4 regions of the Synechocystis sp. FACHB-908 genome follow, and region 1 is predicted to be linked to each of the others. Evidence: predicted binding sites of a transcription regulator. Region 1 holds the regulator's gene; each other region holds the start of a gene.
What was found. Region 1 encodes NtcA, which controls nitrogen genes in cyanobacteria. Its sites were predicted from a motif close to GTANCNNNNGNTAC; they were not measured.
Positions count from the first base shown of each region.

Region 2: a site for NtcA is predicted at 1,897-1,910, ahead of H6G46_RS16930 (ammonium transporter). Genes of this name have one in related genera too.
Region 3: a site for NtcA is predicted at 1,913-1,926, ahead of glnA (type I glutamate--ammonia ligase). Genes of this name have one in related genera too.
Region 4: a site for NtcA is predicted at 2,742-2,755, ahead of urtA (urea ABC transporter substrate-binding protein). Genes of this name have one in related genera too.

Region 1 covers NZ_JACJTH010000036.1:33,088-40,758, forward strand. The annotation lists gene H6G46_RS13315 (late competence development ComFB family protein) at 1-51, shown strand, start outside; gene H6G46_RS13320 (DUF3084 domain-containing protein) at 123-1,598, opposite strand; gene ntcA (global nitrogen regulator NtcA) at 1,608-2,285, opposite strand; gene H6G46_RS13330 (hypothetical protein) at 2,358-2,606, opposite strand; gene H6G46_RS13335 (alpha/beta hydrolase) at 2,855-4,588, shown strand; gene hpnH (adenosyl-hopene transferase HpnH) at 5,142-6,224, shown strand; gene H6G46_RS13345 (glycosyltransferase family 4 protein) at 6,343-7,512, shown strand; gene H6G46_RS13350 (TrkH family potassium uptake protein) at 7,509-7,671, shown strand, end outside.
Region 2 covers NZ_JACJTH010000043.1:562-8,232, forward strand. The annotation lists gene H6G46_RS16930 (ammonium transporter) at 199-1,722, opposite strand; gene H6G46_RS16935 (bifunctional 4-hydroxy-2-oxoglutarate aldolase/2-dehydro-3-deoxy-phosphogluconate aldolase) at 1,997-2,689, opposite strand; gene H6G46_RS16940 (hypothetical protein) at 2,737-3,744, shown strand; gene H6G46_RS16945 (HD family phosphohydrolase) at 3,790-6,225, shown strand; gene H6G46_RS16950 (VWA domain-containing protein) at 6,263-7,525, opposite strand; gene H6G46_RS16955 (RuBisCO accumulation factor 1) at 7,608-7,671, opposite strand, start outside.
Region 3 covers NZ_JACJTH010000016.1:1,669-9,339, forward strand. The annotation lists partial or broken gene H6G46_RS05740 (CHAT domain-containing protein) at 1-159, shown strand, start outside; gene H6G46_RS05745 (NAD(P)H-dependent glycerol-3-phosphate dehydrogenase) at 299-1,252, shown strand; gene H6G46_RS05750 (GNAT family N-acetyltransferase) at 1,281-1,799, opposite strand; gene glnA (type I glutamate--ammonia ligase) at 2,010-3,431, shown strand; gene hik14 (high salinity-induced biofilm formation sensor histidine kinase Hik14) at 3,677-7,671, shown strand, end outside.
Region 4 covers NZ_JACJTH010000042.1:122,492-130,162, forward strand. The annotation lists gene ureB (urease subunit beta) at 1-71, opposite strand, end outside; gene H6G46_RS16375 (DUF6790 family protein) at 107-571, opposite strand; gene H6G46_RS16380 (2-methyl-6-phytyl-1,4-hydroquinone methyltransferase) at 649-1,605, opposite strand; gene H6G46_RS16385 (DNA polymerase III subunit delta') at 1,674-2,633, shown strand; gene urtA (urea ABC transporter substrate-binding protein) at 2,952-4,292, shown strand; gene radA (DNA repair protein RadA) at 4,494-6,011, shown strand; gene H6G46_RS16400 (pentapeptide repeat-containing protein) at 6,008-6,592, opposite strand; gene H6G46_RS16405 (sodium:proton antiporter) at 6,800-7,671, opposite strand, start outside.

The sequences.
Region 1 (7,671 bases):
ACTCCGGCCATGGATAACCGCCAGATTGACCCCAAAAATACCCTTTGGTAATTGGTTAATTGGATTTATGGAGCCTTGGCCAGGATTTACTCTGGGTATATTTCCAAAGATGACCGACAAAATTAATTCTCAAACATAATTTGATTGCCCCGCAAAGCAATAATTCTGATCTTTAACGGTCCGACCACCGATGTATCCTCAGCGGCGATCGCCCGGACTTCATTGGGGGGATTATCGGCCTGACGGCGCAGTTGTTCGATAAAATCAATCAAAGTTTTAATGCGCCCATCCTCCACTTGTATCGGGCCCAAAATACCTTCCCGACGGGCACGGAATTGGGCGGCAGCCAGGAGATAATCAATCCGTTTTTGGACATCAACTTCGCTAAAGTCGGAGGATTCGAGGGAAATGGTGGCAATGGTTTCCGCTTCTCGAAAAACTTGGCGGTTGGGCACCACGTCAAAAAAGACCCGAATTTCCCTTTCTTCCTGCACATAATTCCCCGCTGATAGCACCCGAATAACATATTCCTGGCCTGGTTGGAGTTGGCTTGTAATACTATCCACCTGGGCGGTGGTCACCCGGACAATGGGTTCATCGGGCACGGGCATATTGGGGGTTTTAACCAGTTGTAGAGCAGTGCGATTAGCCTGGCGCAACAATTGATCCACGGCACCAGTGACAGCTTCGCTACTTACCACCCTTAGACCACCAAAGGCCAATAACTGACCCCGCAGAATGGCAATTTGTTGCCCCCGCAGCTCTTGGTAATCTTGATAATAGCGTTCGAGTTCTTCCACTTCCCTCTGCAGGAAACTTAGTTCTGTTTCTAGCCCCTGTAACTTTTCTTCCCGGGCCTGGATGTCATTATCTTTAGCGGCGATCGCCTGGTCGAGTTGATCAATTTTGGTGTCCCGTTGATTAATTTCAGCTTGTAACTGTTGGCGCTGGGCCTCCAAAGAAGCAAACCTTTTCTCCAAAGATTGCACCTGTTCCCGCTGACGGGCAAGGACTTTTTCCTGTTGGGCAATGCGTTCCTGACGCTTGGATAATTCTTGATCCCTCAGTTTTACCTGACTCTGAAGTTCTGAAGATTCCGCTAATAGTGAGTCCTTTTGTTCGTTCAATTGAGCCCTTTCCGCTGAAAGGTTAGCCACCTCCTGGCGCAAATTACGGGATTGTTCCGATACCCGGCGCAATAACTGCAAAGCTTTGGTATAGTTTCGATTCAGCTCCCGACTGCGCTCCTGCACCAATTGTTGCTCTTCGCGTACAGCCGTAAGTTCCGATTCAATTTCTTCTTTCGCTTGGCTAGCCTGTTCCAATTCTGTTTTGGCCACCCGCAACTGCGCCAAAATATCATCTAGTTGAAACACCCCCTCTCGTAAGGATTTACTAAAAGTAAACAAAATCCCCAGGGTGGAAGCGGAAATCAGAGTGCCAGTAATCACCGTCAACAATACCGCCGTCTGTCGGGGTCGCAGTTTAAACAGACGTAGGCGAGCTTTGCCCACCTTACTGCCCAAATGATCCCCCAGCGCAGCAATGATTCCGCCCAAAACTAGGACAGAAAGAACCAGAATATAGGCACTGGTCATAGAGGGTGGTTAGGTAAACTGTTGACTGAGAGCAACGGGGTTATGGACGGTAATTTTCTTTTTCGTGATGGAGATCATATTACCCTCCCGCAGATCTCCTAGGAGCCTAGTCACCGTTACCCTGGTGGAACCAATGGCTTCGGCGATCGCCTGATGGGATAACTTGAGGTCAATGCGAATGCCGTCCGGGGCAGGTACACCAAAATCTCGACAGAGAATCAGCAAAAAACTAACCAAACGAGAACCCATATCCCGGTGGGCTAGGGTTTCAATCATCATTTCCGTCTGGAGAATGCGGGAAGAAAGCCCCTGTAACATCAACAATGACAGGTCGGGATGCTCCTTGAGAGCCTGTTCCACCTGTTCAATGGGGGCAGACAGTAACTCCACCGGGGTAAAAGCCACTGCGTGGTAAAAACGGTCAGAACGTTGCCCGGTAACTAATGATAACACCCCAAAAACACTGTTCTCCCTCAACAGAGCGACGGTAATTTCTTCCCCGGCTTCGTAAACCCTAGATAACTTAACAGCCCCCTTGAGCAAAAAATAAACCCGTTCCGCCGGATCCCCAGGAAAAAAAATTGTTTTACTCCGATCAAACGTTTCCACCACCGGGGGCATCAACTCACTGCCTAAGCGTCGAAACACTGCCGCTAGGGGACGATCTTGGGTTAGGGACTGATCCATGCACGTTCACGGTAATGGGGGCATCAAGGGAAGTGCAAAACCCCATTCTGTATCAAGATTATACACAACGGATTACATGCGCTCCACACTGCCAAAGAAAATTGGTTCCACCCGAATGGCAACGATCGCCGAGGGTCGCACCACCATGTACTCGCCCTGAATATTTCTGATAGGCACACTGATAAATTCCTGGGAATCGTGCTTGGGCACAACTTCGTTGCTATACCATTTTTGGAAATCTTGAATGGTCATGAAACGGACTTCCTCTCGATGGCCATTGGCCAAAAACAGATGGATGGCAAATTCGTCGGCTTTTTGCATGGTCAGGGTCCCTAATGATTTCGTTTAGATTATCCTCCATCCCGTGGACAGAGCAACGGTGACAAAAGGTCCAGCCTAGGTTGGCTCCATTAAATTTTAGGTAACAAAAGGTAATGGAGAAAAAAATAACTTTACGTTGGGGGCAATGGCAACAAAATTGCCTAGAATTAGCTCAGGTTTCTTGCCCACTGCTCCAGTCCAGCAACTTGGTTGATCCCCCCCCTTTAATTAATCTCGATATAGCTTCCATGGTCACTTTTCCCTTAAACCTCCGTCGTTGGCTGCAGTCCGTTTGTTTGGGAGCCCTCACGGCGATCGCCGTTCAATTGCCGGGCAAAACTGCGGAAAATATCTTTTTCACCTACGGGCCAATCAAGTTGACGGTGCGGGTGGAATCCCTAGAAAGATTTGTGCAGGATGGCACTGTGGATTCCAATCTCAGCTTTTTATTTAATCTGGTGGGAGCTTCCGAAGAAAAATTAGCAAAATTAAGGGAAATTATGGGGCTCCGGGCAGAGGTGGACCCCGTTGTGCTGAGTAACTTTTTTAACACCAGCCTGGGGGAAGATTCCCTGGCTAGGGCAGCGGTGATTCTCAATGCCCCCTGGGGAGCTAACTCCAAATATGGTATTCGGGCCGCAATTGTGCAGGCAGCCGAGGATCCAGAAGGGGGACTAAGCCTCATCAATTTCATCAAAAAGTATCCCACCGATATCCATTTCCAAGGGGAAGTGGTGGAAGAACGGGCCCGGGCGGTGGAACTGCTAGTTAAAGCTTCCGAACACTTCATTGATAAGATGATTGCCCTCTCGGAAATTGAGGCGGCTTCAGAAGGGGATATCAACTTTAGTGCTTTACCAGATCCCACTGAAATGGGCCCCTACGGTGTGGCCCCCAAAGAAACCTGGTGGTTAAACGACCAAAGTCGTAACCGTCGTTTTTACGTGGATGTTTACCGCCCCCAACGCTGGAAAGAAGGCAAAACACCAGTTTTAGTTTTTTCCCATGGTTTGGCTTCCCGTCCGGAAGATTTCGACAATGCGGCGGAGAAAATGGCCTCCTATGGTTTTGTGGTGGCTTTGCCCCAGCATCCCGGCAGTGACATTCTCCAGGCCCAAGCTTTACTCAATCGCACTTCTCGCCAGGGTTACTATCCCACCGAGTTTATTGACCGGCCCAAGGATATTAGCTACGTCATTGATGAGTTGGAACGTCGCAATGCCAGTGAGTTCGGCGATCGCCTTAACTTGACCCAGGTAGGGGTGGGGGGCCACTCCTTTGGGGGTTATGGCGCGTTAGCTGTGGCCGGGGCCACCATTGACTGGGATTTTTTGAAATCGGAATGTCGCATTGGCCAAGGAGTCCCCAACACGGCCCTGTTATTGCAATGCGATGCCCTAACCCTGCCCCGGTCCGATTATGACTTCCGAGACCCCCGGGTAGTGGCAGTGCTGGCGGCCAATCCTGTTAACAGTGCGATCTTTGGCGTATCGGGACTGCATAAGGTTACGGTCCCAGTTCTATTGCTTGGGGGCAGTTATGATCCAGCCACTCCTTTTGTGTTGGAACAGGCCCGTTCTTTCCCTCGCTTGGCCAGTCGTGATAAGTATCTAACTTTGATGGAAGGGCAAGCCCACGTAGATTTCTCCAAAATTGATGCCAATATCAAAAACGTGGTCGAGTCAGTGGAAGCAGTCAGTTTGAAATTGCCTGATCCAAACCTACTCCACACCTATGGTTCTGCTGTCATGGTGCCCTTTTTCCAGTTGTATGTAGCTGGGGACGAAAGTTTCCGCCCCCTAGTGGAGAACGGAGCCGCCCATGCCGCCTATTTGAGTCGGGATCAAGAATTCAAGTTTTATCTAATTAGCCAAAAATCCGAGGGAGCTTTAATTAAGGACATTGAGGAGTTCCGCCGCACCAACGGTCTGACTCCTCCTCCCAATGAGTTTCCCCCCCAAACCATTTCCGATAATTTTTAATGTGAACTAGCCATGAAAATCACTCTAAATCTTAACGATGATTTTTTCCAAGCAGCAATGAATCTTAGTCCAGATATGACCTTAAAACTGCTATTGAGCATGCTTTACAAGCGTACCTAGAACAATAAAAATTACTGAAAATCATCAATATATTTGGGACAATAGAATAAGGTCTTGATTATGACTATAAACAACAGGGAACTGTCCAATGGAAGTCATCGTAGATACCAGGATTTGGTCGTTGGCACTGCTAGGACGACAATCCAATTTAAATCAAGATATTACAGCCCAACTTCAGGCTCTCATTCAGAATGGTCAAACTTTAATCAATACTACTGATTATCAATGTTTGTTAAATCGTAAAGTAGAGTTATGGCCGCAAATCCTTAAATCCTTAGAAAGCTTAATCTACCTAGGGACTACGGATAATTTCCCCCTCTAAAGAGTAATTCCACCGTTGTCGGCAAGGGGTTTTGCTCTGTGTTGCCGTGGCTGTGCCTGTACTTTGTCATTAGAATCAGGATTAAACTCCGTTGGCCCATCCCGGCCCTGAATGGCAGGGTTTTCCCGTGTCATACTTTTCGGTAATAATCAGAAATTTAGGTGGTGTGAAAAAATCATGGCTGTATCCCTTAAGCAAGCCCTAGTAGTAGGCAGCTACATTGTTGGTCAGCGGCTCCAGGGCAAAAAGCGGTTCCCCCTAGTGCTGATGCTAGAACCCCTATTCCGCTGTAACCTGGCCTGCCAAGGCTGTGGAAAAATTCAACATCCCACGGAAATTCTCAAGCAAAATCTCTCCCCAGAAGATTGCTTTCGGGCAGTGGAGGAATGCGGTGCCCCGGTGGTATCCATTCCCGGTGGTGAACCTCTGCTCCATCCTCAAATTGATGAAATTGTCCGGGGCTTGGTGGCCCGCCGGAAATTCATTTATCTTTGCACCAACGCAATTTTGTTGGAAAAAAGCCTCGACAAATTCCAGCCTTCCCCTTATCTGACTTTCAGCGTCCATCTCGATGGCCCCAGGGAACACCACGATAAATGTGTCGATCGCCAAGGGGTATTTGATAAAGCTGTTGCAGCCATTAAAGCAGCTAAGGCCAAAGGATTCCGGGTTACCACCAACACCACCGTGTTTGAAGGGGCCAACGTGGCAAAAATGCAGGCATTTTTTGACTATCTGCAAACCCTGGGCATTGACGGCATGATGATCTCCCCAGGCTATAGCTACGAGTGGGCACCGGATCAAGACCATTTCCTCAAACGGGATCAGACCAAAGCCCTGTTCCGAGAACTACTAGCTCCCTGGAATAAAGGTAAAAAAGCCTGGAATTTTAACCACAATCCCCTCTTTTTAGACTTTCTCATGGGGGAAAAGGATTACGATTGCACCCCCTGGGGTAGCCCTAGCTACAGCGTGCTCGGTTGGCAAAAACCCTGCTACCTACTCAACGAAGGTTATTACCAAAGTTTCCAAGAACTACTGGAAGAAACAAGATGGGAAAATTACGGTCCCAAAAGCAACAATCCCCAATGCCAGGATTGCATGGTCCACTGTGGCTATGAACCCACCGCGGCCCTCGATGCCCTCCACCCGGCCAATATGGGTCGGGCCATGGGCAGTTTAATCAGCGCCTAGGGAGTAATGCCATCGCCAGAAGCCCAAAGATCCCCTATGATTGGCGAAGAAATTTTGAGAATGCCAAAGTTTACAATGCCCTGATTGGCACGGTTTCGTTCACGGTCTGGTTATCTGCATGCATATTGCTTGGTTAGGAAAAAAAACGCCCTTTTGCGGCAATGTAACCTACGGTCGGGAAGTAACCAATGCATTACTAGACCGGGGCCATCAGGTCAGCTTTTTGCATTTTGCCCAGGAGGAGGAGGGAGAACCCCTGGCGGAAAATGGTTGCGCGGAAGTGGCCTTACCGTTTCTATTTAAATCAACCGTTTATACCATCCCTACCCCCCGCTCCAGCCGGGTTTTAACCGATGCCCTGGCCAAGTTAAAGCCGGATTTGGTGCACGCCTCCTTAACCCTTTCTCCCCTGGATTTTCGTTTGCCGGAAATTTGTGAAGAATTGGGCTTACCTTTAATTGCCACCTTCCATCCCCCCTTTGACAGTAAGCTACGCAATTTTTCCTCCAGTACCCAGTTTTTGACCTACCAACTCTATGCCCCCTCCTTGGCCCAGTACGATAAGGTAATCATCTTTTCCCGACTACAGCGGAACCTTTTACTCAAGTTGGGGGTGCCCCGGCAACGCCTGGCCATCATTCCCAATGGGGTTGCGGTGGAGCGCTATTGTCCAGGGCAAAATGACCTGAAAAAAGAGTACCAGGCCGAACGGTTATTCATTTATCTGGGACGCATTGCCCCGGAAAAGAACGTGGAAGCTCTGCTCAAAGGTTGGAAATTTTCCGACATGGGCCCCCATTGCAAACTGCTGATGGTGGGGGACGGCATTTTAAAATCGACTCTGCAAACCCACTACGGCCCGGAAATGGGAGTCCATTGGTTGGGCTTCGTGGCCGATGAATTGACCAGGATTCAACTGTTGCGGGCTGCCGATGCCTTTATTTTGCCTTCCTTGGTGGAGGGTTTATCCCTATCTTTATTGGAAGCCATGGCCTGTGGCACAGCCTGTGTGGCCACCGACGCTGGAGCGGATGGGGAAGTGCTGGAAAATGGGGCGGGCATTGTGCTCAAAACCCAGGGGGTGACTGCCCAACTCAAAATTCTTTTGCCGCTACTACGGGACCATCCAGAGATTACGGATTTGTTGGGACGCAAAGCGAGGGAAAGGGTGTTGGAGCGCTACACCTTTGCGGCCAATATGGTGCAATTGGAATCCCTCTATAAAACTTTGGTGCCCCACCAAGCCCATTCTACGAACCTAAGTTCCTATTTTTATCTGCTGGAATGACTATTTCCCGTACCATTTGCCTTGGTTTCATTGCGGCGATCGCCGGGGGAACATTACTGTTGCTGATGCCCCTTGCCACCAGTACTGGGGAGTGGGGTAATCCCTTGGTGGCTTTGTTTACTGCCACTTCCGCTGTTTGTGTGACGGGGCTCAGTGTGG
Region 2 (7,671 bases), on a different contig from region 1:
TGATAGTAGAATCGGCCCTCGGCATTCCCTAACATGTAAACTTTTTCCACTAACCATCTGTTGCTCCTAACAAACAACAAAAGGGGAGCGGAAAAACCGACCCCCTTGAAGATAGTTACTATTTTTTGCCAGTTTGATGACAATTAATTTGCCTGCAGTCGGTGAAAGGATAAATTTTATCCTTCCAGCCCAGACGAATTATTCAGGGACAGTGGCACCGGAGACAGCACTACCAAAGGAATCAGTTTCCTTAACAAAGCCAGTGTAAGCTTCCATGCCATGCTCGCCGATGTCCAAACCGATCATTTCTTCTTCGCCGGACACCCGGATGCCCATAGTTTGCTTGAGGATAGCCCAAACAACGAAGCTGAAGATAGCGGTGAAAGCACCGATCGCCAGAATACCAACGATTTGAATGATTAACTGGTTGATGCCGCCGCCGTAAAACAAGCCCTTCTCCATGTTGAAGAAGCCCACTGCCAGGGTTCCCCAAACACCGTTGACCAAGTGAACAGAAATGGCACCCACGGGGTCATCAATTTTAATTTTGTCGAAGAAGGCAACGGAGTAGACCACCAAAATTCCAGCGATACCACCAATGATGACAGACCCCCAGTAGGATACTCCAGCACAACCAGCGGTAATACCCACCAGTCCAGCCAGTACACCGTTGATTACCATGGTCAAATCAGGCTTACCATCTTTGAGCCAGGAGGTAAAAGTAGCGGTGAGACCACCAGCAGAGGCAGCAAGGTTAGTGGTAACGGCAATGTAGGCACAGGCTTGATCGGCGGCTAATTGGGAACCGGGGTTAAAACCGAACCAGCCGATCCAGAGAATTAGACAACCAAGCATGGCAAAACCCATGTTGTGGCCGGGGATAGCGCCGGGTCGGCCATCAACAAATTTACCTAAGCGGGGACCGAGAAGGAAAGCTCCAGCCAAAGCAGCCCAACCACCAACGGAGTGAACCACAGTGGAACCGGCAAAGTCCATAAAGCCCATGGTGTAAAGCCAGCCGCCGGCATCCCAAACCCAGTGACCAGTGATGGGATAGGCAATACCAACCAACAGAACACTGAAGATCAAAAACTCATTAAACTTGATCCGCTCAGCTACAGCACCGGAAACAATGGTGGCGGCGGTAGCAGAGAACGCAACCTGGAACAAGAAGAATACTGCTACGGGCAATCCTTCTGGAAATGGGCTTAATCCATAGTTGGTGTGGTCGCCGCTCAGGAAAAATCCCCCGAAACCGACGAAGGGATTGCCACTGCTGCCGAACATCAAGGAAAAACCGATCGCCCAGTAAGCTATGGTGGCCAAGGCGAAAACGATCAGGTTTTTGGTCAGGATGTTAACGGCATTTTTTTGCCGGCAAAGGCCGGTTTCCAACATCCCGAAACCAGCGTTCATGAAGATAACCAGAATGGCGGCTATCAAAATCCAGATGGCATTAAGGGTTCCCTGGAGAGTGGCAACATTTTCGTTAACGGTTTCAACGGTGATGTTGACAATTTCTGTGTCTTGGGCGATCGCCGCGGCGTTCCAGATTGCCACAATCAGGGCTGTTAAGGGAACACAGGCCAACCAGGGAGAATTAATTTTACGGCGTACAAAGCGAAAAAGGGATGACTTTTCTGCCTCCGTACGCGAGGAATGTGTCCGATTAACAGGACTCCTCTCACCCACATTTAGTTTAGACAATATCGAATTAGACATTTTGTACTTTAATCTACATTGTTCTACGAAAGTCCGCCCCCACCCATTTCTCCCAAATTATTAAGCCAGCTCTGTGATAGTGCCCTGCCATAGATTTGGTCGAAGAATAGAAGAAACTAGACTTTTTCGGACATCAAACCATTAGAGTATTCAATTTTTACATGATTGTTTTCTGTATGATTTACTACTTTTCAAATGGAAAATTCGGTGTAAACCTGTGAACTTTAGTGGCTCCCCTGCTTTTACCCATGGGGTTAATCGTCTTTTTGTACTATCAGCCCCTTGGTGTCTGGATTTCTTTCAACAAAGTACGGATTAGATCGCCAATTTCTCTCCAGGCTTTGATTGCTACTAAATTGGGGGGGAATAGCTGTCCAGATAGGCCAACGGCGATCGCTCCGGCCGCTAGGAAAGCTTGGGCATTTGCCAAAGTTACCCCTCCGGTGGGAATAAGGGGAATTTGGCCGAGGGGACCTTGGAGAGCTTGAATGTAGTCCACTCCTCCCAAGGTTTTAATGGGAAAAACTTTGACGGCGGTGGCTCCCCTCTGCCAGGCTTGGACAATCTCCGTAGGGGAAAAGGCACCGGGAATAATGGGGATGCCATGGGCCACGGCGCTGGTAATTAATTCTGGCTCACTGTGGGGGGTAAAGCAAAATTGGGCTCCACTGGCAACGGCCTGGAGCAAATCCTCCTGAGAGAGGACTGTACCCGTACCAATGGCACAATGGGGAAATTGATGACGCAGGTGAGCAATGGTTTCCCCCGGCTGGTCACTGTTCCAGGTAATTTCCACTAGCCCCATGCCTGCTTCGATGGCCACCTTAGCCAATTGCAGACTTAGGTCGATGGAATCAGTGCGAATAACGGCGATCGCCCGGTGCTGTCGCAACATTTTTAACCATGGCGATCGGAGGGCGGAGATAGCTGACTCCTGGGGGCAACCAAAATCATCAATGATGGACAAATTCCAAACTTCCTACATTCAACACTGTTCCAGATTACCGCTCCACCATGGCCCTTTCTCCCCTCTCCCGCTTTCAAGCTTCCTTACTCCTGGCCTTGGGGGGAAAAGACTGGGATGAAAACCATCAGAATCAAGCTAATTGCCTCCGATGGGGCCAACCCTGGCAGTACATATTATCCGAGCCTTACCAAACTCCTTTGCCGGAAAGATTTTGGCAAAATGCTTTGTCCCAACAGCCAGCCTTAACTACGGCAGAGTTAGTTAATTGGTTAATTGTTTTAGCTCTTTACCATTACGAAAATCCCTTCGGCTTTAGGCAGGATCTATCCCACTGGTTCCATCTTTGTCAGAATCATTGCCCTGCATGGGTCGGTGGTGACCAGGCCGAGCCCGCCTTATTACTATGGCAAAGACTACTGACCCTTATCCTGTCGGAAAGATTTGCCATTCACCAGTTGCCAGCCCTACTGAGAGCACCAGCGCAATGGTGGCCAGTTACTCCGGCCCCGGCATTTTCCCCAGAGTTACGCCAGGGCCTAACGGCGATCGCCGCATGTTTAGAAAATTATGTTTCCCCCAGAACCACGGGCCAAACTGCCGATCCCTGGATCCATATGGTTAGCACCGCCATTTATCTCTGGGGTCAAAACCCCGCTCAACCCCGGTTAATTCTTCGCCAACTAGGAATGGCAGAACAATCTGCATCAAAGGCGATCGCCCTTTCACCCCCGAGGAAAAATCAAGTGAATCACCCTGGCCAGAATCCTTATCCGGGGATTTTGTCCCCCTTAACCCTCGCCCTCGTGGGAGCTTATAATGGTATGCAGATTAGCCAACAAGCTCTAATAACAGACCATCGCTCCACAGTGCGCGCCAACTTTTTGCCCTTAGGACAACAACTTTGGCGGAGATGGTCCGGTCGTCTTAGTGTTGGTTCCGGCCAGGAAAACCCCGCCTTGGCTGTAGCTCCCCCGTTGGGAATGCAACGTCGATCTAGTTTAAAATTGGTCTCTCAACAGGAATATGCACAGATCCTCCCCACCCATGGCAATTAACTGGACAGCCCAACATTTTCCAGCCGTTGCCCACCCATTGGTGCTATGAAAGCAATTTTTGCCCTCCGCCAAGCAGTGGCGTCCCAACTAAAAAAGTCCACTGCCTCTAGCCATCCTCTCCCCAGGACCACGGCCTCCACTTCCCAAGATGAAACCATTTGGCAAAAAATCCACCGCTCCAGGTTTGTACGCATTGCCCACCCACCAGTGATGTTGGGTATTACAGTGGTGTCCCTCACCGGGGTAGTGGGTTACCGTTTCTATAACCAGCCCCAGCTCAGCGTTGGCACCGAATCTCCCTACACCATTTACGCCCCGGAAGATGGCAGTTTTGTGGACGAAAGAACCACAGAGGAAAAGCGGAAGGAAGTGCGGGCCGGTACCATTCCCCGCCTACAAAGGGATAACGAGTTAACCGCCCAACTCAAACAAGAAAGAAGTCAATATCTGGATGCCATCAACCAGCTCCGCTACCTAGCCGGTACCTTTCCCTACATAGACACCAAGATTTTTACCCTGGAGCAGCAACATTTACTCCGTAGTCTGGGGCCAGGGGAATGGCAACAATTGGAAGATTATATTAGCTATGGCCAGCCACTGCCCATGGCTTCACCCCAGTTGGCCAAACTGCAACAGTTATTTGATCAACAAAAAGCCACCACTTCCCCTGAGACCATGGCGGGCTTACTCACCAGCATCAGGACCGCCCAGGATAGATATGGTCGGGTGACGGCTCGCTTGGCGGAGGTTAAGGCCGATCGCCAGATTACCAATAACCAGATCGGGGCATTGAAGTTAGACGGGCCCACCTGGCAAACTACCCAACAGACCATTATCCAAGTCCATGACCGCATTCTCACCCAGGGCCTACCGGCGGGCATCACTGCTCCTCTGTTGGGGGAAACGGTACAACTCCATTTGCGCAACATTTTGCCCCCCCAGGCCCACCAAGTGGCGGAGAATAGCTTAAATAATTTACTCAAGGATAAATATAATCTGACTGTTGACAAGGAAGCCACCAAAAACTTGGCGGAAAAAGCGGTACTGGCCATGGAAAACGTCAAAGTATCCGCCGAGAAAAACAGTGTGATTGTGCGGGCGGGGGAAGTCATTACCCAAGAGCAATTTGTTTTGTTGGACGGTTATGGCCTGAGTCAGCGCCAGGTGAACTGGCAAGGCCTGTTGCGGACAGCGGGGTTGGTGGGGGGCGCTTTAATTATTTTCTGTGGAGTAAGTCGGCGTATCCATCGGCCCCTACGGCGGCGGGACCATATTCTCCTCTGTTTGCTCAGCGTTAGCACTCCAGTCTTATTTTTGCTTGACCCGGTCTATAACAACCTGCCGGCCATCAGTTTGCTCACCAGTAGCTTTTATGGCCCCACCCTGGCCATCACCCAAGTGGTATTGGTGGGGGGATTGTCCGCCTTTGCCATGGAATCCATTGTTTGGGAATACTTATTGGGCAGTGCAGCGGCGGCCTTGCTAGCGGGTATGATTGCCAGTAAGCTCCGTTCTCGGGATGAGTTGGCCCTGTTGGGGGTAGGGGTAGGGGCCACCCAGGGCATAGTTTATTTATTCACATATTTAATTGTTAACGCCTCAGCGGTCACAATTATTTGGTACACTGCTCTGCCCAGTGCCATTGTCTATGGCCTACTCGGTTTGGCTTGGAGTGCCATGGCGATCGGGGTTTCCCCTTACCTAGAAAGATTGTTCGACGTGGTGACCCCCACCAGGTTGGTGGAATTGAGCAATCCCAACTGCCCCCTGCTACAAAGGTTGGCCAAAGAAGCCCCTGGTACTTTCCAGCACACCCTATTTGTGGCCTGTTTAGCTGAATCGGCGGCCAGGGAATTGCGCTGTAACGTTGAACTGGTGAGAACCGGAACTTTGTACCATGACATTGGCAAAATGCACGACCCCTTAGGATTCATTGAAAATCAGATGGGGGGCCCTAATAAACACGATGAAATCAATGATCCCTACGTCAGTGTGGACATTATCAAAAAACACGTTTCCGAAGGGTTGGTGATGGCCCGACGTTACGGTTTACCGCAGGTGGTGCGGGACTTTATTCCTGAACATCAGGGACAAATGTTGATTTCCTATTTTTATATCCAAGCCAAGGAAGCGGCGGAAAGGGCGGGGGAACCGCCAGTTAATGAAGAGGAATTCCGTTACACCGGTCCCATTCCCCAGTCTCGGGAAACCGGCATTGTGATGCTGGCGGACAGTTGTGAGGCGGCGTTGCGTTCCCTCAGAGAAGCCAATCCAGAAACCGCCATGGCCATGGTTAACCGTATTTTTAAGGCCCGCTGGCGAGATAACCAATTGCAGGATAGTGGCTTGAAATACGAAGAATTGCCCATTATTGCCGATGTTTTCGTACGGGTGTGGCAACAGTTCCATCACCAACGGATTGCCTACCCCAAGGCGGCCTTAGATGTGCAGGTAACTAGTCCTTCCACCACCAGATTTTAGGCGGAACTCAAGTTGGGAAAGCCCTAGGATATCTGTATTAATGCTCTGATGGCGCAGAGGGCGGTTGGAGAGTGGTTTTGCTGACCATGCGGGTCTTTTTGCGATCGCCTTCGGATAAATCTTCCCCGGATTGAAGTCTGGTGGCATTGGTTTGCAAAATAGTAGCGCCATTTTTATCGCCCATTTGTAGGGCGGTTTTGGCGGCGGTTTGCAGCATGGTGGCCGCCCCTTGGCGATCGCCGGCTTTGAGCTTAGTTTCAGCGATTTGGGTCTGACGATATTTAGCCAGGGTGAGAATGGATTCCTGCACTTGGACATCGGTGCTGGGTTGGTACTGGGTTTGCACCTGAATGGTCAAGGGTAACGGGTCGGACAGCAGATTGGTTTGCCCAGAAGCAGGGTCATCGTAACGAATTTGCACTTGGCCAATGACGTGTTGCCCCGGCAGTAATTGGTCTAGGTAAAGGTTGAGCAGTAAGACCCTTTCTTGGTCGGTCATCAAATCTCCTAGACGCACTTCCTCAATTGCTCCCTGGTTTTGCACGGTTAAATCCATGGTTTCCGGCGATACCTGGGCCACGGGCTTGACGATGGCAAGATGGGCTTGGGGCGCTAATTCCAGCAGGAGATGGGCGTTGGTTAACCCGACATTGCTCATGCGTTGGAACAGTTGGCGAAAGGTATGCAACGCTTCGCTGGGATTTTCGATATAACTCAAACTGCCCTGGGCCGAAGCGGCGATCGCCTCCAGCACATCCTGATTCCAATGGTCGCCAAAACCAAGGGTATGAACCGTGAGCTTATAGTCCGATGCCACCGTGCCAAGTTTCAGGCAACGGTCATTATCCCCATGCTCATTTTCCCCATCGGTGAGCAGAAAAATATGGGAAACCCGGTCTTCCTTACCTTTAGCCGCTTCCTGAATGCCCAGTTTCAACCCCTCATCAATGGCGGTGCCCCCTTCCGCTTTTAACCTTTCAATGGCTTTGGCGATCGCCGCCCCGTTCCGCACCTGTTGATTTTCAATGACAATTTTGGCCCGGTGGTCGAAGGCAATGACCGAAAGGCGATCATCTTCCTCCAGGCGATCGATCAACCCCAAGGCCGCACTTTTAACCGTTTCTAAAGGCTGACCATCCATAGAGCCACTGTGGTCCAATACTAAGCACAAATTCAAAGGCAACCGGCGATCATGGTCATCCGCTTTGGCCGCCACGGCTATCCGCAACTGCCGCTGACTGGTAGGGGCCCCAGCATCCAAATTTTGGTCACTTAAAAGCAAGGAAAGGTCGATACGCATGGGGAGCAACTCAAACTTTTTCCTTTAGCTTACTCCAAGATTTTTGCCCCTGGGATTTTCCACCGATGAGCAAACCGCCAATCTAATCATCCATTTGCCATGGTTCCCGCAGGTTGTTGGCATCGAAAATCTTCTTCGGTCGGAGC
Region 3 (7,671 bases), on a different contig from region 1:
GGAGAAATTCGGGTTGTGGACGGTAATCTAGTCCTTGGGGATGGCACAAATATTTCCTTGGCGGATTTACCGGCTGATATTCGACAACGCTTAGCAACCCAAGATTTAAGTCATCCCTATTTTTGGAGTGGCTTCACCCTAGTGGGCAGCCCTTGGTAACGAGAAAGTAATTTAATCAAGCCATTGTGCCAATTCAGTTCACTTGTTGACCATAATGGGGCTTTCTTACTATGGCTAGGGTCACTGGAGGGACCAATCCGTGGTCATAATGGAGGCGAAGTCAAATTACCCAAAAACCATGTCCTTTGCTAATGCCGATACTCCCCCCCAAGTCGTTGTGTTGGGGGCCGGAGCCTGGGGCTCTAGTCTTGCCTACGTGCTGAATAACAATGACATTCCTACCCAAGTTTGGTCTCGCCGATCGCCGCAGAGCCTAGAATCCATGGTGGCTGGAGCGGATGTAATTGTCTCGGCGGTTTCCATTAAGGGGGTACCATCGGTGGCGGCCCGGTTGGAGGCCATGGACCTCCAGCGGCGGACTATTTTGGTGACGGCCACTAAGGGTTTAGATCCAGAAACCATGACTACCCCTTCCCAAATTTGGCAAGCTGCCCTTCCTTCCCAGCCGATCGCCGTTTTGTCGGGGCCGAATTTATCGAAGGAAATTGACCAGGGTTTACCGGCGGCCACGGTGGTGGCCAGTAGCGACCAAGCCGCAGCGGAGGAAATTCAAACCATTTTTGCCGCGGATAACTTCCGGGTTTACACCAACAATGATCCCTTGGGTACGGAATTGGGTGGCACCCTGAAAAACGTCATGGCGATCGCCGTGGGAGTATGCGAAGGGTTGGGGCTAGGCACCAATGCTAAATCAGCGTTAATTACCAGAGCTTTACCAGAAATTACCAGGGTGGGGTTACATTTTGGGGCCCAACCGGATACCTTTTGGGGTTTAGCCGGACTAGGAGATTTATTGGCCACCTGCTCTAGCATGCTCAGCCGCAATTATCGAGTGGGTTATGGTTTATCCAAAGGTCAGTCCTTAGAAGAAATTTTGGCCAACCTGGGGGGCACCGCCGAAGGGGTCAACACCACCGACGTACTAATCAAAATTGCCAATCGAGAAAAAATTGCTGTGCCCATCACCCGGCAGGTTTACCGTTTGCTCCATGGAAAAATTACCCCTCCCCAGGCAGTGGAAGCATTAATGGAAAGGGAATTGAAAGCGGAATTTGAAGATTTTGATCTTTAACTCCTTGTCTATTGGGCCAGAACAGCCATCATTGTGAGGTTGTTAACCGTAATCCTAGAATCAGCAGATCCCGTTCCTGCCCCCCCAACTCCGCCACCTTGGGCAATAGACCCCACTGCTCAAAACCATGGCGTTGAAACAAACGAATACTGGGCTGATTATGGGCAAAAATGTATCCCAGCAAAGTTTTCAGCCCCAACTGGGGGGCTTTGGCGATCGCCGTTTTGAGTAAATACTGCCCCAAACCCCGATGATGCCAGAGGGGATCGAGGTAAATGCTCAACTCCGCAGTGCGGTGGTAAGCCGGGCGACCATAAAACCGCTGAAAACCCAACCAACCAACTATTTGCTTGTGCTCCGTTACCAACACCCAGAGAGGATAGGTATCTGGTCCATGGTCCGCAAACCACTGACGACGGCTTTCCACCGTAATCGCATCGGTATCGCCGGTGGCCACATTTTGGGGAATGTTGGCATTGTAGATAGCAACAATAGAATCTAAATCCGTAATGGTGGCATCCCGTAGGAAAAGGTCAGATGGGATCACAGCAATATTTTAGTACTTGCGGGTTGGGTATGGTCACTGATCTAAATGTTAATGGGATTTGCGATGGTTTCCGTCATTTCTAGGCGATCGCCAGAATGGAGCCGCAAAAAATGGTAGCGAAAAATACATTTTCTAACTACTTGACTCTTTACGATGGATAGTCGACGCAGCGCAAAATCGTAATTTATCTGACTGCACTAAGGAGAAAAAATGGCCAGAACCCCCCAGGAAGTCCTCAAGTGGATCCAAGACGAAAACATTAAGATTATCGACCTCAAATTTATTGACACGCCGGGAATTTGGCAGCACTGCTCCTTCTATTACGACCAACTTGACGAAAACTCCTTCACCGAAGGTATTCCCTTTGATGGCTCCAGTATCCGGGGGTGGAAAGCCATTAACGAATCTGATATGTGCATGGTGCCCGACCCAAACACCGCCACCATCGATCCTTTCTGCAAAGAACCCACCTTGTCCATGATTTGCAGCATCAAGGAGCCCCGCACCGGGGAATGGTATAACCGTGACCCCCGCACCATTGCGGCCAAAGCCGCTGAATATCTCCGCGGCACCGGCATTGCCGACACCGTTTACTTTGGCCCCGAAGCCGAATTTTTCCTCTTCGATGATATTCGCTTTGGCCAAACGGAAAACTCCAGCTACTACTTTGCCGACAGTGTCGAAGGGCGTTGGAACACTGGTCGGGAAGAAGAAGGGGGCAACCTCGGCTACAAACCAGGCTACAAACAGGGTTATTTCCCCGTGGCTCCCACCGACACCGCCCAGGATATCCGCACAGAAATGTTGCTCACCATGGCGGCCTTTGGCGTTCCCATTGAAAAGCATCACCATGAAGTAGCTTCCGGTGGTCAAAACGAATTGGGCATCAAGTTCGATAAGTTGGTCAATTCCGCTGACAACTTGATGATCTATAAGTATGTGATCAAAAACGTGGCCAAAAAGTACGGCAAAACCGTTACCTTTATGCCCAAGCCCATCTTCAACGATAATGGTTCCGGTATGCACGTGCACCAATCCCTCTGGAAAGATGGCCAGCCCCTCTTTGCTGGGGACAAATACGCCGGCTTTAGCCAGATGGGTCTGTGGTATATCGGCGGGATCTTGAAACATGCCCCCGCTTTGTTGGCCTTCACTAACCCCACCACCAACTCCTACAAGCGCCTAGTGCCCGGTTTTGAAGCCCCCGTTAACTTGGCCTATTCCCAAGGTAACCGTTCTGCTTCCGTGCGGATTCCCCTCTCCGGTGGTAACCCCAAGGCCAAACGTCTGGAATTCCGTTGCCCCGACGCCACCTCCAATCCCTATCTGGCCTTTGCCGCCATGCTCTGTGCGGGCATTGACGGGATTAAAAATCAAATCGATCCCGGCGAACCCTTGGATGTGGATATCTACGACCTCAGCCCGGAAGAATTGGCTAAGATTCCTTCCACCCCCGGCTCCCTGGAAGCGGCCTTGGAAGCGTTGGAAAAAGACCATGAATTCCTCACCGGCACTGGTGTATTTTCCCCTGACTTTGTGGAAAGTTGGATTGAGTACAAACTGGACAACGAAGTTAACCCCATGCGTCTGCGCCCCCACCCCTACGAATTCTCCTTGTACTACGACTGCTAAACCAGTCCATCTCACCCAGTTTTAGCTCCGGTGGCCCTGGGAAAAATCTGTTTCAATAACCGGCCTAGTTCACCGATTATGGCCCCGACTAAGTTGGTCTAGAAATAACAAAAAATTAAATTAAACGGCGATCGCCAAACGGATAATTTTTCTGGGGGGCGATTTTTCTTTTGGAAAGATTTGTTGAGTCTAATCAATGGTCTGAATAGGTATTTATCATGGTTATTAGTGCCACTGTGATATCGATGAAATCTCCCCTGCGTCGCCTATTACTTTCCCCCGTACTACCAATTCTCATCGGGGCCGGGCTATCGGTAATGACTGTTCATACTTGGCTTTTTCTCTACAACCAAGTTCAAGAGCGACTGAAGCAGGTTTTGACCAATCGCCTAACTAACATCCACGAACAAATTGAAAACCAGCTCAATATCCATGTCCGTCAATTAGAGCAGATGGCCGGACGTTGGGAACGATCGCCGACGGGAACGGAGCAAACAGATTGGCGGTTAGATGCCAGGGCCCAAGCAGAAGGCTTCGATGGGTATCAGACGATTCAATGGGTAGATCCAAAGTTTGTGGTGCGGTGGGTTGAACCATTGCCCGATGATGAGCACGACATTGACTATGCCAACCAATATCCCCACCAAATCCAGTCCCTAGAGCTAGCGGCCCGGCAAAAAAATACCATCCTCAGCGGAGTGGTGGATTTAGACCAAGGAGAGAAGGGATTTTTGGTCTATGTCCCCCTATTTATTGGCGATAGGTTTGACGGTTTTGTGGTGGGGGTTTTCCAGCTCGATCAGTTCATCGGCTCCGTTCGTCCTCTGTCCGGCAATAAACCAGACCAGGATAGTGGTCTGCGGAGTTTTGGTCTACGTATTTTTGAAGGCAATCAACTCATTTATAACGATGTCCCTGACGATTGGGAGCAGGACATTGTGGTGACCCAGGAATTGGCATGGGCTAACTCATTGCCCCAGGCGGAAGCCATGACCAGCCGTTGGCAACTGCAATTGGTGCCGGGCCCCATTCTGCTAGATCAGTACGGTTCATCGCAATGGATTTTGTTCAGTGGTTTGCTGATGGCTTGGGCCGTGGCGATCGCCGTTTATTATCTGCAAAAAAGTAGTAAACATAGTGAACAACTGAGTGAATCAATCAAACAACAGCAAAAGGTCGAAGAGTTTTTAAAATCCACTCTCCAGGAATTAGCCGTGCAAAAAACCGCCCTGGATGAAGCGGCCATTGTGGCCATTACTGATACCGAGGGCGTTATCACCTACGTCAACGATAAATTTGTCGAGGTGTCTGGTTATAGTCGGGAAGAATTAATTGGCAACACTCATCGCTTGGTCAGTTCTGGCTACCATTCCCCAGAATTCTTTCAACAATTTTGGCAGACCATTAGGGCAGGAAAAGTCTGGCATGGGCAAATTAACAATAGAGCCAAAGCCGGTAATACCTATTGGGTTGACAGCACCGTTGTTCCTTTTTTGGATGACAATGGCAATCCCTATCAATACCTAGCCATCCGCTTTGAAATTACCTCCAGCAAACAGGCGGAAAAAAGTTTGCGCGAAAGTGAAGCCCGGTTTCGCATGATGGCGGACACCTCCCCGATTATGTTGTGGGTGGCGGACCAGGACAAAAAAATGACCTTTGTCAATCAGTCTTGGTTGGAATTCCGGGGGGCTACCCTAGCGGAAGAATCGGGCAATGGTTATCTAGAAGGCATTCACCCCGATGATAAGGGCCATTACTTAGGGGTTTATTCCCAGGCCTTTGGCGATCGCCGACGTTTTGAATTGGAATATCGCTACCGCAGGGTAGACCAGCAATACCGTTGGATTGTCAATGTGGGGGTGCCCCGTTACCTCGAAGACGGGAAATTTATGGGCTACGTGGGGTCTTGTCTGGATATTACTGACCGTAAACAGGCCCAGGACATCCTCCAGAAAAAGCTTAATCAAATCCTGTTAATGCGGAAAATTAGCCAGGAAATCCGCCGGAGCTTACAACCGACCTTAATTTTCCAAACCGCCGCCCGTCAAGTGGGCAATGTCTTTGCGGTGAGCCGTTGCCTGATCCACAACTACTCGGAAGCCACTACCCTACAGGTGCCCGTGGTGGCGGAGTATTTAGGGGGACAATTTACTTCCCTGTTAGCCGGAGAAATTGCCGTGGAACAAGCCTATGACCCCACCATCATTCAAGGCGATCGGGCTATGGCTGTGGTGGACCTAGACCAGGATTTAAACTCCACCCACACCAAAGCATTTTACCAACGGTTTCAGGTCAAATCCTTTTTGGCAGTGCGGACTTCCTATCAAGGTAAAGCCAACGGCATCATCGCCCTGCACCAGTGTGACCGACAACGGGTTTGGACAGCGGACGAAATTGAGTTACTAGAGGCGATCGCCGAACAAATGGGCATAGCCCTGGCCCAAGCCGCCCTACTGGAAAAGGAACGGGAACGCCGTCGGGAATTGGCCCAGAAAAATCTGGAATTAGAAAAAGCTACATGGGCCGCCGAAGCCGCTAACCGTGCCAAAGGTGAATTCCTGGCCATGATGAGCCATGAAATTCGCACTCCCATGAATGGAGTCATTGGCATGACGGAATTGTTGATTATGACCGACTTAAATCTACAGCAACTAGATTACGTCCAAACCATTCGCCAGAGTGGAGAAACCCTGCTGACCATCATCAACGATATCCTCGACTTTTCTAAAATTGAAGCCGATAAACTGGTGTTGGAAACCCAAGCATTTGAACTGAGACCCCTAATTGAAACCGTGCTGGAAATGTTTGGTCCCATTGCCAGGGCTAAACATTTGGAATTGACCTATGGCATCGACCCCCAAACCCCGGCCCGCATTTTGGGAGACCAGGTACGATTGCGGCAAATTCTCTCCAATTTGATCGGCAATGCCCTCAAATTCACCGAAAAGGGGGAAGTAGTGCTGACGGTGAAAGGGGAACCCTTTGATCCCGCTGAGTCTTACCACACTATTTTGAATTTACCCCACCCCAGCCATCGCATCTGTTTTAATCTGCGGGATACGGGCATTGGCATACCGTTGGATCGGCAAGACCGTCTGTTCAAGTCCTTTAGCCAAGTGGATTCTTCCACCACCCGGAAATATGGTGGCACAGGATTGGGTTTAGTCATTAGCCAACGCCTGACCCAGATGATGGGAGGGGTGCTGACGGTGACCAGTGAACCGGGGGTAGGTTCCAATTTTCGTTTCTGCATTCTGACCACAGCCCAGGCCCCCGCCCTAGCGGAAGCTGATTCGGTGCAACAGATGAAGGGTAAACAAGTTTTGATTGTGGATGATAACGAAACTAACCGGCGGATTCTGCAGGATCAATGCCAGGCCTGGGGGTTGGTGTGCCATTGCTTTACCAGTGGGGAATCAGCCCTAGATTGGTTTGCCCGTTGCCCAGACTTGGATGCGGCTATTTTAGATTTACAAATGCCCAATATGGACGGCATTACCCTGGCGCACCATCTACGACAATTTGCTCAGGGCAAGGATCTGCCCATTATTCTGCTTTCCTCTGGGCTAGTGGCGGGAGCGGATGAGTTGTCTGTATTTCAGACGGTGCTCAATAAACCAGTGCGTCAGTCCTTAATATTTGACAGTTTAGTTAACATTTTTCAGGGGTCTATAGGTCTGGCTGATTACGCGCCACAGTTTGATCAGTTAGATTTACCGGAGTTTGTCCCAGACGGGGATGGGCTCCCCACGGAAGATAACGCCACCAGTCTACAACCGGCCCTACAAATTCTCTTGGCAGAGGATAATCTGGTTAATCAAAAGGTAGCCCACCAGATGCTAAATAATTTGGGTTACCCGGTGGCGATCGCCAACAATGGCCAGGAAGTGATCGATGCCTTGGAGAAAAAATTCTATGACTTGGTCTTGATGGATATGCAAATGCCGGTGATGGATGGCATAACCGCCTGCCGCCACATCCGTCAAACCTTGCCGCTGGAACGTCAGCCTCGCATTGTGGCCATGACCGCCAATGCCATGCCGGGCGATCGCCAAGAGTGCTTGGATGCTGGCATGGACGGCTATATTAGTAAGCCTATTTCCATTAACCAACTACGAAAAGTACTACAGGATACTTCAGCCCTAATCACTTCCCCCCAAGCTAGGGAAGATATTGTTACTCTAGGGGACAAAATTACGGTTGTGGAAGAACAAACCATGGTCAAACCCACTGATGT
Region 4 (7,671 bases), on a different contig from region 1:
GTGGAGCGGCCTACGTTTAGTTCTATGTCACCTTCGGGGGTAATGATTTCGCCAGGAATCATAGTTGCCATATGGTTAGTTGAGCTATGGGTATTAGTCGATTGGCTTAGGGCTGCCAAGCAAAAAACAAGATACCCCCCAACAGTAACCCCAAAAATAGATCCGTGGCCATGGCGTAGTTTTCTTTCGCATTGCGTTCGGGTTGCAAAATATGGTTAATGCCCGCCAAAAGATAAAAAATTCCCCCGGCCAGAGCGGCCCCCAGCACCCACGCGTTGACGAAGATACTCCCCAAAGCCACACTGGCGATCGCCAAATTGCCGATGCCCAACTCTTTGACCAAAATCAGAGAGTCTTGACTTTGAACACCTAGAATTTTCTCGGCAGTGAAACTTGGTTTAGTGATTTGCACCACCCCAGCTAAAAATAGCCTCACCCCCACCCCCCAAAACACAAACCAGCGGGCCAGCACATCCACCAAAGCTTGGCTATTGCCGGAAGTGGTCCACTCCAAAGCAATAGAAAGTAGGGGAAAAACTAAAATTACCAGAGTTACAAGCAGAAAGTACATAATAGTTCTGGGAAATGCAGTCAAAAACCTCAAATATTCAGCTAAATTAAGAAATTAGCGAGTTCTTACGTGGCAATTTAAGCTTGAGTGGCGTTTTTTCGCACTGCTTTGAACATACCGAAGCGACAAAGTCCTACCCCAAAGGCAAGGCGCATCAATAAAATAGTCGGTACTTCCCGCACGGATTTGATAAACCCACGAATGCCGTATTGTAACCAGCCCTGGGGCCGGATAATGCCCTGCCAAATGGTATCCAACCAAGCGGGGAGGGTCGGTACAGTCCAATCAGCAGTAGTCACCTGGCCCTCCACCAAACCCGTGGCTTCCAAATTTTCCGCAAAACCTTCAATGCTGGCAAAGGCAGGGTGGGACCATTGATCCAACAGTTGTCGCATCACTGGTTTTTCCCAGAAGTTGAGGGGCACTTGGCGATCGTCCCGTTGATTCCAATCCGCCACCACCAGAATGCCCCCTGGTTTCACGACCCGCAGTAATTCCTTGGCAAACACAGCTTTGTCAGGCATGTGGGGCCCTGCTTCCACCGACCAAACTACGTCGAAACTACCGTCAGGAAAAGACAAAGCCATAGCATCGTCCACCGCAAACTTGGCCGTCACATCGGGAGGAGTTAATTCCGTCGCCCGTTTCACCTGTTGGGGACTAATGGTGATGCCGGTAACGTTAAAACCATAATCTTTGGCGAGAATGCGACTGCTACCGCCAATGCCGCAACCCACATCCAATACCGTTGTGCCGGGGGGAAGTGTATCTAATCCGCCCCACTGGGCCATGGCATGGACAAAATCAATTTTCGATTGGATGAAATCCTTGGCCACTGGCGGATCGCCATAATGGCCGAGGTGGATATGGTCGCCCCAGTAATATTCCAAAATGCCGTCCTCTGTCCATTGGTCGTAGGCGTTGGCCACGGAATCCGATGACTGATAGCCCCGGGCAGTTAGGAGATACAGTCCAGCGGCGATCGCCAGGGAGAGGGAAATTAGGCCAGCGGGCAGAAGCAAATACTCGGGCATGGAATAGTTAAAACAGCAGGGAAAATTAAGTATTAATCTTGTTTAGGGTAACAAAGTTGGGCAGGGCCATGAATCGCTTCCAATCTATCCTTGGTCAAGACCAAGCCATTGCTCTACTCCAACAGGCGATCGCCCAGAAACGCATTGCTCCGGCCTATTTGCTAGTGGGGCCAGAGGGGGTGGGCAAAAGTTTAGCCGCCAAGGCCTTTGGGGAAACCTTGCTAATGGGCTTGGGTACTAAAAGCGATCGCCAGGAACGTTTTTTTGCCGGGAATCATCCCGATTTATTGAAAATAGAACCCACTTTTCAACACCAGGGCAAACTGCTAACCGCCAGCGAAGCAGACCAGGCTGGACTTAAACGACGGGCGGCTCCATTAATCCGAGTGGAACAGGTGCGGGAAATCAACCGTTTCCTCAGTCGTCCCCCGTTGGAAGCAGACAGGGCTGTGATTCTGATCGAGGAAGCCCAAGCTATGAATGAAGGGGCCGCCAATGCCTTGCTCAAAACCTTGGAAGAACCAGGAAGGGCTACTTTAATCCTTTTGGCCCCCAGCGTTGATGTCCTGTTGCCCACCATTGTTTCCCGCTGTCAACGCATCCCCTTTTATCGTTTAGGGGAAGGTGATATGACCAAAATTTTGCAGAGATTGGGCCGTCAGGAAATCCTCCACCACCCCGAACTGTTGGCGATCGCCCAGGGGAGTCCCGGTCTGTTATTTCAAGCTTGGGAGCAAATGCAGAGCATTCCGGCGGAACTGCGGCAAAAGTTAATGCAACCACCAACTAGTCCTCTAGCAGCCTTTGATTTGGCCAAGATGGTGGATGGCAACTTGGATAACAGTGCCCAACTCTGGTTAGTGGACTATCTCCAGTATCACTATTGGCATGGCCACCACCAACGGCCATGGTTAGAAATTCTGGAAAAAGCCCGTAAATACCTGGCCGCCTACGTTCAACCTCGGCTAGTGTGGGAAACGACTTTCCTCGCCCTTTATCGTTTAGAAAACTCTGGCGATCGCCGATAATTCCCCAATAACTAGCCCCAAGATTGTTCTTGCTGAACGGTTCCAATGCTAAGCCTCCCTGACAATGGGGACAAAACAGGCGCAAAAGGGGCTTAGTCGGACAAAACGGTATCCTATGCTACATAATTTTTTCTTAACCTACTCGTAGTATGGGGTCTTATTTGTTTCCGGCGGATTTACCCTGGAAATCCACTGCCTTGTTGACCAAAATAAACTGCGGATAAAAACTTTTTAAGAGCACTGTTTCCGCCCAATAAACTCCTCCCCACCAGCCAACAAGCATATTTAGAATCCTTACGAGGTAATAATTTTTCGCGTATGACTAACCCTTTTGGAAGACGTAAATTTTTGCTGTATGGATCAGCAACCCTAGGCGCCAGTCTATTGCTCAAAGCCTGTGGCGGCGGCACGGAACCTACCACCGAACCCACTGCTGAACCGACTGAGTCCCCCACCACCGGTACTGCTCCCACCGGGGAACCGATTAAAGTTGGTTTGCTCCACTCCCTCAGTGGCACCATGGCCATCAGTGAAACCACCGTGGTGGAAGCGGCGGAACTGGCGATCGAAGAGATCAATGCGGCCGGTGGAGTTTTGGGTAGACCCATTGAAGCCATCAAAGAAGATGGAGCTTCCGATTGGCCGACTTTTGCGGAAAAAGCGGCTAAGTTAATTGACCAAGATAAGGTACCCGTAGTCTTTGGTTGTTGGACTTCCGCCAGCCGGAAAGCGGTACTGCCGGTATTTGAAGCCAAAAATCATATGCTTTGGTACCCAGTACAGTACGAAGGTCAGGAATGTTCCAAAAACATTTTCTACACCGGTGCCGCCCCCAACCAACAAATTGAACCGGCGGTGGATTGGTTGCTGGAAAATAAAGGCAATAAGTTCTTCCTGGTGGGTTCCGATTACGTTTTCCCCCGCACTGCTAACACCATCATTAAAGAGCAGTTGAAAGCCAAAGGTGGCGAAACCCTTGGGGAAGATTACCTACCCCTGGGTAACACCGAAGTTACCCCTATCATCACCAAAATCCGGGAAGCCCTGCCCGATGGCGGCGTAATTTTCAACACCCTGAATGGGGACAGTAATGTTGCCTTCTTCAAGCAGATCCAAGCCGCTGGTTTGACCCCCGATAAATATCCGGTCATGTCCGTGAGTGTGGCGGAAGAGGAAGTACGTCAAATTGGTAAGGAGTATCTGCTCGGCCAGTTTGCTTCTTGGAACTATTTCCAGAGTGTGGATACCCCTGCCAACCAAAAATTTGTGGCAGCTTTTAAGGCTAAATACGGTGAAGACCGGGTGACCAACGACCCCATGGAAGCAGCTTATATTTCCGTTTACCTCTGGAAGGCGGCGGTGGAAGCGGCTGGAGATGTGGGTGAAACTCCCGAAGGCTTAGAAAAAGTCCGGGCGGCGGCGATTGGTAAAACCTTTGACGCTCCGGAAGGCATGGTGACCATGCAACCCAACCACCACATTTCCAAAACTGTCCGCATTGGGGAAGTCAATGACGAAGGTCAGTTCACCATTGTTTGGTCCAGTGATGGCCCCGTGGACCCCATTCCCTGGAACCAGTTCGTACCGGAAACCAAAGGTTTCACCTGCGATTGGACCCGCACAGATGTGGAAAATCCTGGTAAGTTCAAGGCCAGCTAAATTGGCCTAGTTTTTACTAGTTTTTAACCGAGTAAAGAACTAAAACACTGCTCACTGATTGTTTGATGGTTTGAATTATTACGGCCATTGGCCCCATTGATTTCCCTAGAACGGAATTTGAAGGGGCCAGTGGTTTTTTCTTGCTCCATTCGGCGTGATTAGGTGAAGATAGGGCCCTAAGTTTCTCCTCCATTGACAACCATGGCTAAAGCCCGGACAAAGTTTGTTTGCTCTGCCTGTGGGGCGGATCATGCCCAATGGTTTGGCCGCTGCCCCAAATGCCATGAGTATGGAAGTTTGCAGGAGGAAATTGTCAATGCCGTTTCTAGTGGTACCAATCACCGTAGTTTAGGGGCGCAAAAATCCCGTTCTTCCAAGGTAAAAACCGGCCAGCCCCAGGCGGCTTTAACTTTTTCCCAGATTCGCCAGGAAAATCAAGGGCGTTTCCTCTCTGGTTACGGGGAGTTGGACCGGGTTTTGGGAGGGGGCATTGTGCCAGGGGCGTTAATTTTAATTGGCGGAGATCCGGGCATTGGCAAATCAACTTTGTTGCTCCAGGTGGCTTTCCAGTTGGCCACCCGTTTGCCCCGGATTTTATACGTTTCAGCGGAGGAATCAGGACAACAAATTAAGCTCCGAGCCACCCGCTTAGGCATTACCCAAACCGTTGAGCCAAGCCAAGCTCAAGATGGCATAAACAATCTTGCCCACGATGGCAATTTATTTGTTTTACCGGAAACTAATTTGGACGATATTTTGCGGGAATTGGAAGCCTTGCAACCCCAGGTGGCCATCATTGACAGTATTCAAAATTTATATTTTCCGGCCCTTAGTTCGGCCCCTGGTTCCGTTTCCCAAGTGCGGGAATGTACGGGTTTATTAATGCAATTGGCCAAGCGAGATCACATTAGTTTGTTTATTGTGGGGCACGTAACTAAAGAAGGGGCGATCGCCGGGCCGAAGGTTTTGGAGCATTTGGTGGATACGGTGTTGTATTTTCAGGGCGATCGATTTGCATCCCATCGCTTGCTGAGATCCGTAAAAAATCGTTTTGGGGCCACCCAGGAAATCGGCATTTTTGAAATGGTGCAATCGGGGCTGCAGGAAGTGCTCAACCCGTCCCAATTATTTTTGGGCAGTCGGGAGGAATTTATGTCCGGCACCGCCATCACTGTGGCTTGTGAAGGTACCCGCCCCTTGGTGGTGGAATTGCAAGCTTTAGTGAGTCCCACCAGTTACGCTTCCCCTCGGCGATCGACTACTGGGGTGGACTACAATCGCCTTTTACAAGTTCTGGCTGTATTGGAAAAACGCCTGGGGGTACCCCTCTCTAAATTGGATGCGTACCTATCGGTGGCGGGGGGTCTGGAGGTGGAAGAACCGGCGGTGGATTTGGCCATGGCGATCGCCTTGGTGGCTAGTTTCCGGGACCGGGTGGTGGACCCAACCATGATTATTCTGGGGGAAATCGGTTTAGGCGGCCAAATTCGTCCCGTTTCCCAGTTAGAAATTCGTTTAAAAGAAGCGGCAAAGTTAGGGTTCAAAAAGGCCATTGTGCCCAAAGGTCAAACGGGCATTGAATCCGCTGGCATCAAGCTGATCCCTGTAGGCAAGGTCTTTGCGGCGATCGCCGTTGCTCTACCAGCCAACGAAAATACAACGGATCAAGGCAATGGGTCAGAAGCCAAAATTGAGGAGGACTTAGGTAAAAAGGATTAGGGACAAAATAGAGTCTCTTTTGTTTCTCGTCCTGTGACTGGATTGGTTCCCTTGGCTAGCCCACAAAGATAGTCCTCCGTGTCGGGCCGCAGAATAATATCCGTCAAATCAGCCCCTTCGATGTCTACTTCCCCAAACTTGGTATTGGTGCCAAAGGAACCCTCCAAGCGAGCATTGCGAAGATTAGCATGGGTCAAACGAGCCGATTCAAAATCTACGCCCCGGGCATCGGCCCCCTCTAAAATAGCCCCATCCATGTTGGCAGAAAAGAATCGTGCTCCCTGCAGATTGGCTCCAGTGAAGTCCGCCCCCCGTAAATTGGCATGGTCAAAGATGGAGCCCCGCAGATCCTGATGGGAAAAATCTGCCCCCACTAAGTTACCCCGGTTATAGTCTAGGGCTAGGCTAGGGCTTGCGAGGCTCCCCAAAGCGAGGATAAAAGTAGCAACTAGAATGCCAGTCCGGACTACGAACTGCCATCGGCCAAGGGACTGGGGCTTTTCCCTCTGGACCCTGGCGATCGCCTTCCATGGGAATAGATTGGGGGTGAAAAATTTTTGACAAATTACTAAAAAATTCATTAACATTCAGCTCCCATAGCACTTACCTTTTTCCACTATACATCAGTGCCTAAGAGCCTGTTGGTCGAGTTTTAGCTTGTCCCTAAAACCGAGCCGTTAGAAATCCGATCATGGGGGAGAAATTTTATTTAGTTTCCCCAAAAATTGGAGAGTCAGGAGAAATTTTAAAAGCGAACTAAATTGTGGTTACCTCTGCCGTTAAGTTCGTCAGTCATCCTGCAGGGCTAAAAGTTTTTCATTCAACACCTGTAAATATTCATCACTGATGTCATCGGCTAATATACCCTTTGCTAAGGCATCATTAATGGCACTTTTTTCTGCTATGTAGAGACGCCGATATAGGCCATCAATGTATTTCTTTTCCACTTCGCCCTCGGAAAAAATTAAATTTCTCTGGTTATAAAATTCTCTTAATTCTTGCTCAGAGTTGGCAATACGAGCTTGATAATCGGCGAATAGTTCTTCATATAAAAACTTAGGTAAACTTCCCGCTTCTAACAAATATTTTAACTCTCCTTGGGCGGCCTTAGCTGTGACCAAATTCAACTGGAGCATGGCAATTTTTTGAGCCAATGGAGAAGGTTTGCTTAGTTGCAATTTTTTCACCACCCAAGGCAAACTCAAACCCTGGCCAATTAGGGAAACCATCACGGTGCTGAATACCAGTGTCACCACCTGATCCCTTCCTGGTAGAGTCAGGGGCAAGGCTAAGGCCAGGGCCATCGAAAGGGAGCCTTTGACATTACCCGCAATTAAAACGTGTTGCCAACGCAGGGGCAGGGGGCGATCAAAAAAGCTGAGCAGATAAAGCAAGGGATAAATGGAGAAAACACGACCAATTTGATAGGCCACAATGGCAATCAGGGCTGCAGGAATGGTGGAGAGGAGAATACTCGGATAGACTTCAATGCCCACCAACAGAAAAATAAGAGTGTTAACTCCGAAACCGGCGTATTCCCAAAAACTTAACAGGGTGACCTTAATCGAGGCGGAGGTCTGTTTCAGAGCCAAATTACCAATTACCAACCCTGCCACCACCACGGCGATCGCACTGGAAACCCCCAGCATTTGACCAATTT